Regions from separate parts of the Ktedonobacter sp. SOSP1-52 genome, predicted to be linked through region 1. Evidence: a T-box and tRNA genes for the amino acid it is inferred to sense, from the RefSeq annotation. Region 1 holds a T-box; the other holds one or more tRNA genes.

Region 1 (5,432 bases):
CAGGCCGCGCTCCTTCAGGTTGCGTGTGATAACGGGATCAGCCTTCTTAAAGAAGAGGCCACCGAAGCCCAGTTCATCATAAGCCGAGAGCGTATTACCTGCCAGGTCAACCGAGAAGAGCGTTGGCAGGCCATGGGTGCGCCCGATCTCCAGGTCACCATAGGCGGGCGCGATATGCACCAGGCCCGAACCATCCTCCAGCGAGACATAGTCGTCGGCGATGACGCGGTAGGTGTGGGTCCAATCCACCTGCTCGCCCACGCCGGGAACGCCCTTGAAGAGATTCTCATAGCGCAAGTCGCGCAACTGATTGCCCTTGAAAGTCGCCAGGACGGTGTATGCGCCCTCACCCAGAACCTTGTCGGCCAGGGCCTGCACCAGCAGCAAGCGCTCATCCTTATACTCAACCAGCACGTAGTCGGCATCGGGCTTGACCGCGACCGCCACGTTGGCAGGCAGGGTCCAGGGCGTGGTCGTCCAGACCAGCAGGGAGGCACCCGCTAGCTGCGAAGCCAGTTCATGCCCGGTCTGGCGCACACGGAAGCGCACCCAGACCGAAGGGTCATCCACGTTGTCCTCAAAGCCCTGTGAGACCTCGTGGTCTGAGAGCGAGGTGCCACAGCGTGGGCAGTGCATCGTGACTTTATAGTCACGGAAGAGCAGGCCCCGATCCCAGAAGGTTCTGAGGATCCACCACAGGGACTCGATATATTCATTGGTATAGGTGATATAGGGATCTTTGAGGTCGATCCAGTAGGCGATACGGTTCGTCAGCCGCTCCCACTCCTGGACATAGTTCCAGACGCTCTCTTTACAGGCCTTGTTAAACTCGGCGATGCCATACTTCTCGATATCGGGCTTGCCCGAGAAGCCAAGCTGCTTCTCCACCTCAAGCTCAACCGGAAGACCATGCGTATCCCAACCACCGCGCGCACCCAGGATATACTGGCCCTGCATTCGCCGATAACGGATCACGACATCCTTGCTTGTGCGCGACTCAATATGGTGCACGCCCGGGCGGCCATTGGCGGTCGGCGGCCCCTCAAAGAAGACAAACGGCTGCTTCCGGTCTCCATGGGCGAGCACCTTCTCGACCACGCCATACTCCTGCCACCACTGCTCCACCTGTTGTTCGAGGGCAGGAAATGATTGCCTCGTCTCAATCTCTTTAAACATGCTCTTCAACGCTCCAGATACTGTCTACAACCAACCATGCGCTATTCGGATATTCGGGTAGCTTTCTAATGAAACAATCGGAAAAAAGTGCATAAAAAAAAGCCCGCCCCAACTGGGGACGAAGCTTGAAAGGTTCGCGGTACCACCCCTATTGACGTCCCTTCACAGCCCTATGAGGGCAAGGCACGTCCACTCGATGAGATGCCAACACATCTCTGCCCCGCTAACGGGAGGCAAGGCCGGTCCGCTTACTTGTCAGGTGACGTTCGGCGTTCAGCTCAGGAGTGATATTCGGCGCGTCTCCAGTAGCACTCTCATCAGCCGTGCTCTTTCTGTACCGGGCAACCTGCGCGTACTCGTCTCCCTCAACACTTTTCAGTGAGTTCGGTCATCTGCATTATAGCACACTCGTCCACCCTGTAAAAGGGTGGGCCCGCTACTTGCATACGCCAGTAGCGGGCCCGCGCCAAAAACTCATGCCCCAAAAATTATATCTCGTACGTTTTATATGTAGAGATACCTGCCCTACTACTATGTATGTGTGGATAGCTGTGTGGAAAAGAAAGTAGGCGCGATGACCACTCTTCCCTTAACTGAATTTCCCCCTGAACAGAATATACAACAGCCCACTTCCCAGGCGAATTGCAATCAGGCTATGCGAAGAGCTCACCCCTTCCTGGTACAACTACTCGACCTCCTCTTGCCCGCCAATGGCGGCCTGAGCTTCCTGGAGGCCTTTCTGTCCCAGGCTACCGTAGAGTCCGCTGGCGAAGCGGCGGTGGTGCGGGCACGCAACCAGCGCGAGCTGGCACGGCTACTGGGCCTGGATTATGACCGGACCAATAAGTATGTGCTAGTGCTGCAACAGATGCGTGTGCTCCAGAGATGTGAAGAGAGGCCCGGTATCGCACTCTACCTGCCTCTGGGCGAGCCACGCCTGGCCCATCCCGACACGCTAGACGCCCTGACCTCTTACCGGCCCAAGGTGGCCTCCTTCGCCTGCCAGGTCAAACAGCGCTGGCTGGCCCTGCTAGCCACCAAAGACGCCTGTATCCTATCCTGCACGCCGCAGTTTGCGCAAACTACACAAGCCGACAAAGCACCCTCCACATCACACAAAGGGATGGTCAACCTGGAGGATGTACGCCAGGCAATCTTCGACCTTTTCGATCCAGTAGCCGCGCACCGCCTGTTCCACGAGATCGAGAGTCTGGCGAGCCAGCGTAGCACTCCTGCCACCAAGGGAGTCGCCACACCAAAAGGCGACTCGCCTTCTGAGATGGCAACTACAATTGGCGAGTTGGCGACTCACATTGGCGACCAGGCTACCACAATTGGCGACTCTCCTTCTCCAAGGGAAAAGGCAAAAGGCGACTCCCCTGCACAAAATGGCGACTCGCCTTTTGGGAGGGCGACTACAATTGGCGACCAGTCTACTACAATTGGCGACTCGGTGAACAAAAATGGCGACTCCCCTTCTGGAAAGGCGACTACAATTGGCGACTCGGTGAACAAAAATGGCGACTCTCTTGCTACCGAGTCGCCAGAAAAAAGGCGACTCGTCTCCCCAAAAATGGGCGACTTCAAGGCGACTTCAGCTCATACTATGGGCGACTCGTCTCCCTCAGAGGTGGCGACTAATCTCTCTAACGTTAACGTTACGTTATTAAATTTAATTAAAAACGTTAACGTTAACGTTAGGGAGGTAGCAAGCTACCTGTGCCAGGTCTTTGGGGAGACCTCTCAGAAACAGGGCTATTACATCCAGCTTGCTCGCCAGCATAGCAATCCTCAAGCCTGGCTGGGAGCACTGTTAGAGACGCTCATTGCCTATCATCTTGGCTCTGTGCAGAAACCAGGGCACTACTTCTACGCTCGCTGTATAGCCCTGCACCAGGGGCTACCCACCGAGACCATTCAGCTTGTGGAGCGCTTTGGCACCTACACCTATGCCAAACAAAACGCCTGAAAGACATCTTCGCCATGCCCCAGGCTATGTAGGGGGAGAGCCTGAGGCATGGTGATTGTTGTGTTGAGTGCTCAAACAGAGAGCCGCCCTCATTGACGCACGCTTCTTGGCGTTACTATTATGAAGCATACAATAATTTGAATGGAAGCACGGAAGGAGGACCCTATTGAAATCGCTCAACGTTATTTTTACGGGCAAGAACCAGGTCGAGGTACGTGAAGAGGCTGTACGCGAGCTGGGACCCGATGATTTTCTGCTCCAGGCCACGCAGTCCCTCATCAGTACAGGGACCGAGGGCATCTGTTTGAGCAGCAACTTTGAGCCTGGCTCGCACTGGGATAACTGGGTCAAATATCCCTTTCATCCTGGCTATAGCATGGTTGGGCGCGTCATCGCCGTTGGCAAGAATGTTCAGCATGTACGCGAAGGGGAGCGCGTGGCCCTGCGCCACAACCACAAGCAGTATTCGGTCGTTCGCGCCGACGAGGATATCTATCGTATCCCCGAGGGCGTGAGCGACGAGGACGCGACCTGGTTCCACCTGGCAACCATCGTGCAGGTCGGAATCAGGCGTGCCGAGCACCGCCTGGGCGATGATGTGGCGGTAGTGGGCCTGGGCCTGCTGGGTCAGCTCGTCACGCAATATATGCGCCTGCTTGGTGCGCGCCAGATTATCGCCATCGACGTGGCGGAGCAACGCCTGGTCATAGCCCAGGCCCACGGCGCGACCACAGTACTCCAGATGGGGGTGGAACAGGCCCGTGAGGAGGTCTTGCGCCTGACCGAGAACCAGGGCGTCAATGTGGCATATGACGTAACGGGTGCCGCGCCAGTCTTCGCGCAGGCTCTGCCCCTGCTGCGCTCCTTTGGCCGCCTGGTGCTGCTCGGTGATACTGGCACTCCCACGGCACAGCATCTGACCAAAGATGTCATCACAAAGGGGCTGACCATTGTGGGCGCGCACGACATGCACGCCGAGTTCCCATCTAGTGACTCCGCCCACTGGAACAACCTGCGCCAGGCCGAACTCTTCTTCCGCTATTTACAGCGTGGCGATATGCACGTCAATAACCTCATCACACACCGCTACTCGCCCCACGAGGCACCCGAGGCATACGCCATGCTCCAGGAGCGCCGCGCCAGCGCCATGGGCGTCATCTTCGACTGGACCCGTTTGTAGTAGTTTTTTTCTGCTGATTATATTGGGATTCCCCAACGTAATCAGCAGAAAAACCCTTGACTTTTAACCTACTCATCAGTATACTTCTTTGTAAGCGTTACCGTAACCGATTACGGAACGATATTTATTTCGTGACAGCCTTGTTTCTCTTTCCTTTACACACGCAGACTTCTCTATGTAAGAGGCGATGCGTGCGCGACCCTGGTGTAAGCGATGTAGCTAACCGATAAGGATAAGATATTTATGGCGAGGAAGCGTACCATTGGCGATATTGCTCTCCTGGCAGGTGTCTCAAAAGCAACTGTTTCGCGTGTTCTCAACCAGAAGCCTGATGTTGATCCAACCACGCGTGAGCGTATCCTTCGTATTGTCGAAGAAGAAGGCTTTGTCCCAAGCCTGACTGCCGCGGGCCTCGCGCGCAGGCATAGTCACCTGATTGGCGTTCTGGTTCCCTCTTTCACCTGGCCTATGGTCCCCGATATCGTTTGTGGCGTCGCTGAAGCTATCGGCCTTACCCCCTATGAACTCGTGCTCTATAGCATCAATGACAAGACTCGCGCTGATGACAAGGGCGATGTCATCGATCACATCCTGGCCTCCGACCTCGTCGCGGGCCTGCTCTCGATTCTGCCGGGACTCCCCGCTAAACATGTCATACGCCTGCACCAGCATGGCTTCCCTGTGGTTATGATTGATGATCGGGAGCTTCCTTCGGAAGTTCCCTGGATCAGTGCAGATAACCAGCAAGGCGCCTATGAGGCGGTATGCCACCTGTTGAAGCTCGGCCACCGCCGGATCGCTCACATCCAGGGTCCCGTAGATCTTTACTGTTCCCGCCAGCGCTACCAGGGCTACTGCCGGGCGCTTGAGGATTATGGTATACCCGTCGATCCCACACTCGTTGTCGAGGGCCTGTTTAGGCGTAAATCGGGAATGGAGGCCATGCAGAAGCTACTCTCGCTTCCACAGGAGCAACGCCCAACGGCTATTTTTGCAGCCAGCGACGATATGGCTTATGGCGTTATAGCATACGCCGAGGAGCATGGTATACGCATTCCTGACGATCTGGCCCTGGTCGGCTTTGATGGCATCTCCTCTTCCGCGCAT
Region 2 (5,432 bases), on a different contig from region 1:
CAAGCAGGTCATCGTCGTACGCGATGAGGCGTATGGTAACCCGGAGGAGATTGGTGAGATACTGAAAGAGTACGCTGGGCGCAGACATACCAACGTAGCTCAGCACCAGGCCTCCTCGATTTCCCAGGGCGAATAACACGGGTAGAAAGCGGATTCTCCATGTTACTAGCAATTGATATCAGCAATACCAATATCAAATTTGGCCTGTATCTTAATGATACGATGAAGCATCACTGGGTTGTTTCAACGTCGCGCCAGCGTACTACCGACGAATATGCCATGGTGTTGAACGACCTGCTGCAACATGCCGGGCACCGCTTCAGTGATATTCACGATCTTATTTTCTCAAGCGTAGTCCCTCCCTTGACACCTGTCTTTCAAGAGCTGGCGCTACGCTACTGCCATAAGGAAGCCTTCGTCATCTCGCACCAGTTAGACCTGGGCATTGCCTTCCATATCGACAATCCCTGGGAGATTGGTTCGGATCGTATCATGACAACCCTCGCCGCGCATCAGTTGTATGGCGGTCCCGCCCTGGTTATTGCCTTTAGCACCGCGACCACCTTTGATGTCATCTCGCAGGAGGGCAACTTCCTGGGAGGATCTATTGCCCCTGGTTTGATGATCTCAGCAGAAGCGCTCAGTAGTGCGGCCTCGCGCCTCTTCCGCGTCGACCTGACGCCACCTCAACGCGCCCTGGGCAAGAACACCATTGAGAACATGCAATCGGGCATTATTTACGGGCATGTAGGATTGGTGCAGGGACTAATCAAGCGCCTCTGCGCGGAGATTCCTGGCGTCACCGACCAGGGAGAGGTCAGGGTAATCGCACATGGTGGGCTGGCTCAACTCATGGCGCCTCTTATTCCTGAGATTCAATACATCAATCAATATTTACCCCTGGAGGGTCTGCGCCTGGCCTATAATCGCCTGCGACGCAGTTAGTGTATGAATAGAACATGATGAGCGGGCGGGCTGGCTCTGCCCGCCCGCCCGCTCATCATGTTCTATTCATACCATGAAATAACAAAAAAGCCCTGGTATGAAACCAGGACCTTAAAAGGGAAATGGGCCTTCCTGGACTCGAACCAGGGACCTCAGTCTTATCAGGACTGCGCTCTAACCACCTGAGCTAAAAGCCCGTAATCGCAACCATGAAACCCACCCATACAGGCGGGTGGAGAGGCGATGTCCTATTTTCCCACGGGGCTGCCCCCGTAGTATCGTCAGGGCTGAAAGGCTTAACTACCGTGTTCGGGATGGGAACGGGTGTTTCCCTTTCGCTATGACCACCACTCCACCTGCATGTACAAATGGATTTACTTCCTATTAGGAAACCTGAGCGCGAAGCGCTAGCTGCGAGAGCAGCGTTGGTTTCCGCATAAGATCTAAGTGGAGATGAGGGGACTCGAACCCCTGACCTCTGCCGTGCAAAGGCAGCGCTCTACCAGCTAAGCTACATCCCCATACATCTCGGTGCGAAGTGGGCCTTCCTGGACTCGAACCAGGGACCTCAGTCTTATCAGGACTGCGCTCTAACCACCTGAGCTAAAAGCCCGTGGACAAAAGCATCAAGTTGTTCAAACAACTCAAGAGTGGTAAGGCTTGCCAAGCAAGTCAGTAGCCTGGTGAAGATAAGTAGTCGTCAGGTTCCTCCTGATAAATCAGGGGGATCGACCTGGGAATGGATTGCCACAGTGGGCAATCACAGCTCCCTAGAAAGGAGGTGATCCAGCCGCACCTTCCGGTACAGCTACCTTGTTACGACTTCACCCCAATCACCGACCCCACCCTCGACGCCTGCCTCTCACAAGGAGTTAGCCTGGCGGCTTCAGGTGTTGCCGACTTTCGTGGTGTGACGGGCGGTGTGTACAAGACCCGGGAACGTATTCACCGTAGTGTGCTGACCTACGGTTACTAGCAACTCCACCTTCATGCAGGCGAGTTTCAGCCTGCAATCTGAACTGAGACCAGGTTTTTGAGCTTGGCTCCCCCTCGCGGGTTGGCATCCCTTTGTTACTGGCCATTGTAGCGTGTGTGTCGCCCAAGTCGTAAGGGCCGTGCTGACTTGACGTCATCCCCGCCTTCCTCCCTTACGGGCAGTTCCGCCTAGAAGTTGTAATAGGCAGTAGGGGTTGCGCTCGTTGCGGGACTTAACCCAACATCTCACGACACGAGCTGACGACAGCCATGCAGCACCTGTGCAAATGTCCCGAAGGAACAGCGCATTACCGCTGGTGCATCTGCATGTCAAGACTTGGTAAGGTTCTTCGCGTTGCATCGAATTAAACCACACGCTCCGCTGCTTGTGCGGGTCCCCGTCAATTCCTTTGAGTTTTAATCTTGCGACCGTACTCCCCAGGCGGACCACTTATTGCGTTTGCGACGGCACGGAAGGGGTCGATACCTCCCACACCTAGTGGTCATCGTTTACGGCTAGGACTACCAGGGTATCTAATCCTGTTCGCTCCCCTAGCTTTCGCACCTGAGCGTCAGATGCTTCCCAGGACACTGCCTTCGCCATTGGTGTTCCTCCGGATCTCTACGCATTTCACCACTCCACCCGGAATTCCGTGTCCCTCTGAAGCCCTCAAGTCTCGCCGTTTCCAAAGACCTTTCCCAGTTGAGCCGGGAACTGTCACTCCAGACGTACGAAACCGCCTGCGTGCGCTTTACGCCCAGTAACTCCGGACAACGCTCGCCCCCTACGTATTACCGCGGCTGCTGGCACGTAGTTAGCCGGGGCTTGTTCCTTGGGTACCGTCCGTTCTCGTCCCCAAGAAAAGCAGTTTACACTCCGAAAAGCGTCCTCCTGCACGCGGCGTTGCTCGTTCAGGGTTGCCCCCATTGACGAAAATTCCTCACTGCTGCCCCCCGTAGGAGTCTGGGCCGTTCTCAATCCCAGTGTGGCTGACCATCCTCTCAGACCAGCTACCGATCGTGGCCTTGGTGAGCTCTTACCTCACCAACAAGCTAATCGGCCACAGGCCCATCCCAAGGCGCCCTTGCGAGCTTTGTTTCTCTTGCGAGAAGCATATGCGGTATTGTCGGCGATTTCTCGCCGGTATTCCTCACCTCGGGGCAGGTACCCATGTGTTACTCACCCGTCCGCCACTCCCTCTCTTGCGAGAGAGCGTTCGACTTGCATGTGTTAGGCACGCCGCCAGCGTTTATCCTGAGCCAGGATCAAACTCGCCATTCAAATTTTTATAAAAATCTCACACTGGAGATTTTCTGTTCTTATTTGGATGACTTGCTTATCCTCATTGACAGGTTACTTGTACTTGTTTGTTTTCCTTACCACTCTTCAGTTGTTCAAAGTACGCTCGATGCTTTCGCATCCGGTGCGCTTTTCGGTGTCCCGTCCGGCGCAAGTGGAATAATATCACTGCTCCGCACTCTTGTCAAGAGTTTTTTCTCGTATTTTTATAGATTTGGAAAATTGTTGAAAAATTGCTTCTTTCTGAGCTTCGCCCGGTTCAGAAAACGACTAGCGTTTCTCCCCTGACTCGCGTTCAAGCTTGGCATTAAGCTGGATGACCTTGTTCTTCTCTTGCTCAGAACGCTCCTCACCTGTACTCACGCTTGCGGGCTCAAGATAGTAACTACTTACCAGTGCCAGACCCACACCGAAGGGAATCAACCCCGGGAGAAGCCAGGGCCCCAGATGCAGAGGCGCGCTATAAAACTGGGGCAGAAAGAAGCCGATTGGGTAGAGACCCGCGGTCAAGGTTACCCCGATCATAGCCGTGATGAGTCCCGCGCGCAAAATGCCTCGGCTACGACGCCTATTCGACATATTATCAGGGGTCAAGCCGTGCGAGATCATGGCCATCCGCTCCTTGTGCTGCAAATAGCGGATGAGCACAATGAAGGCGAAGAAAATGGCCAGGGCTATCAACCAGCCACCTAGTACTAAAATCACGTTTGCCGACATGCCTTTCTCCTTAGTTGAGCCTATGTTAGCTGCTCGTTATGATATGATACCGTAAGAAGGCTAGATGTTTCGTTTGCTATTTTCGTCTATTTTGCTGAAACTTTCTAGATGCCTTCGTTCTCTAATAATTTTGTTATGGGTGAAATTTTCTTGCAACCGCCACAAAGCATAGGGATACCCCTGCCAAACCTGGCCTCTTCCTATCCAGAACAGGTTGAGCAGGATGATGCTGCCCTGGTCACAGCCAGCCAGGCAGGGGATCAGGATGCCTTCGCCATTCTGGTACAACGCCACCAACGCCGGGTCTTTAATCTCGTCTATCGTATGCTGCAACAATACGAAGAGGCAAATGAGATTACGCAGGAAACCTTTCTCGCCGCCTGGCAGGGTCTCCCTTCCTTTCGTGGCGAGGCGCGGTTTTCCACTTGGCTCTACCGTATCGCGTACAATTGTTGCTTAAAGCAGCTTGAGCTGCGCAAGCGAGACAAGGCGCTCCAGGTAGCCATGGAGGAGGAGCATCTGCTCGACCATGCTGGTGAGGAAGATGCCACCGGTTCCCAACTGGAGGCTGCCGCGCGCCAGAGTCTCGTGCAGGAGCATCTCGCAACCCTACCCGCCAAGTACCGGGTCGTACTTGTGCTACGTCATCTGCAGGATATGACCTACGAAGAGATGGCTGACATTTTGCGCATGCCTATCGGCACCATCAAAACACATCTCTTTCGCGCCCGCAGCCTGTTGAAAGAACGTATACAGGCCTTTGAACAAGATTGGAGAACGAGAGGTTGAATATGCACTGTGCCAAAGCTGCATTTTATATCCAGCTGTACGTTGATAAACGCCTGCCATTGGCAAAGTTGCGCCCGCTCGAAACACACCTCTCGTCTTGTTCCGCGTGCCGCGAACACTTACGCTATCTCGAGCTGGTCGAGCAGTCATTCTACTCAATGCAACAGGTCATTGAACCCGCCAATCTGACGCAGAATATTATGTTCCGGGTCGCGCGTTCAGTTCAACAGGTTGAACAGGCACGCCAGGAAGAGCTTCGGCGCTCTGAATCAAACTTTTTCCCCTTGCGCATATCGCTCTCCGAGCTTCTCACCGTCCTGTTCCTGGCTACTGTCGCCACGCTTGGCTTTTTCCTGGGGCAACCATCGCTACGCGCCCTGCTTCCCCTTGCTAATGGGCATGACGCACTTTCCTACGCCTTCGTCAACGCCTGGAACCAGTTATTAAGCATTAACAGCAGTACATTGATGCTGATCTTTTGGATTGCCGGTACCGCTCTTGGAGTCTGGATTACACTTATGGCCGCCGGGAATGAGGTACGCACCATCTGGTTTAAGGCTGTCCAAGATCGCTTGCCCGTCTGGTAACGCCTCTGGGAGCCTGGCGCTCTGCTCCCAGAGATCTCGCCTTCTACACGCCATGAAGCGATCTTGCTTATCCACATACCATCCTATCAACCAATATCGGTTTTCCCTGGCGTTCTTCC

What was found. A T-box is a leader RNA that pairs with one kind of tRNA and senses whether it is charged. The one in region 1 lies ahead of ileS (isoleucine--tRNA ligase), so its partner is inferred to be a tRNA-Ile.
Region 2: it encodes a tRNA-Ile, which carries the amino acid that the T-box ahead of ileS (isoleucine--tRNA ligase) is inferred to sense. The anticodon was not compared.

What each region holds. Positions count from the first base shown of each region.
Region 1 is NZ_BNJH01000005.1:421,638-427,069, reverse strand. Features, by position in the region: gene ileS (isoleucine--tRNA ligase) at 1-1,176, opposite strand, end outside; T-box leader at 1,288-1,554, opposite strand; gene JMJ16_RS42540 (hypothetical protein) at 1,730-3,145, shown strand; gene JMJ16_RS42535 (zinc-binding dehydrogenase) at 3,312-4,325, shown strand; gene JMJ16_RS42530 (LacI family DNA-binding transcriptional regulator) at 4,569-5,432, shown strand, end outside.
Region 2 is NZ_BNJH01000002.1:2,360,310-2,365,741, forward strand. Features, by position in the region: gene JMJ16_RS25575 (hypothetical protein) at 1-136, shown strand, start outside; gene JMJ16_RS25580 (type III pantothenate kinase) at 160-945, shown strand; tRNA gene JMJ16_RS25585 (tRNA-Ile) at 1,069-1,142, opposite strand; rRNA gene rrf (5S ribosomal RNA) at 1,181-1,297, opposite strand; tRNA gene JMJ16_RS25595 (tRNA-Ala) at 1,394-1,466, opposite strand; tRNA gene JMJ16_RS25600 (tRNA-Ile) at 1,485-1,558, opposite strand; rRNA gene JMJ16_RS25605 (16S ribosomal RNA) at 1,720-3,202, opposite strand; gene JMJ16_RS25610 (DUF6249 domain-containing protein) at 3,491-3,937, opposite strand; gene JMJ16_RS25615 (RNA polymerase sigma factor) at 4,088-4,726, shown strand; gene JMJ16_RS25620 (anti-sigma factor) at 4,729-5,313, shown strand.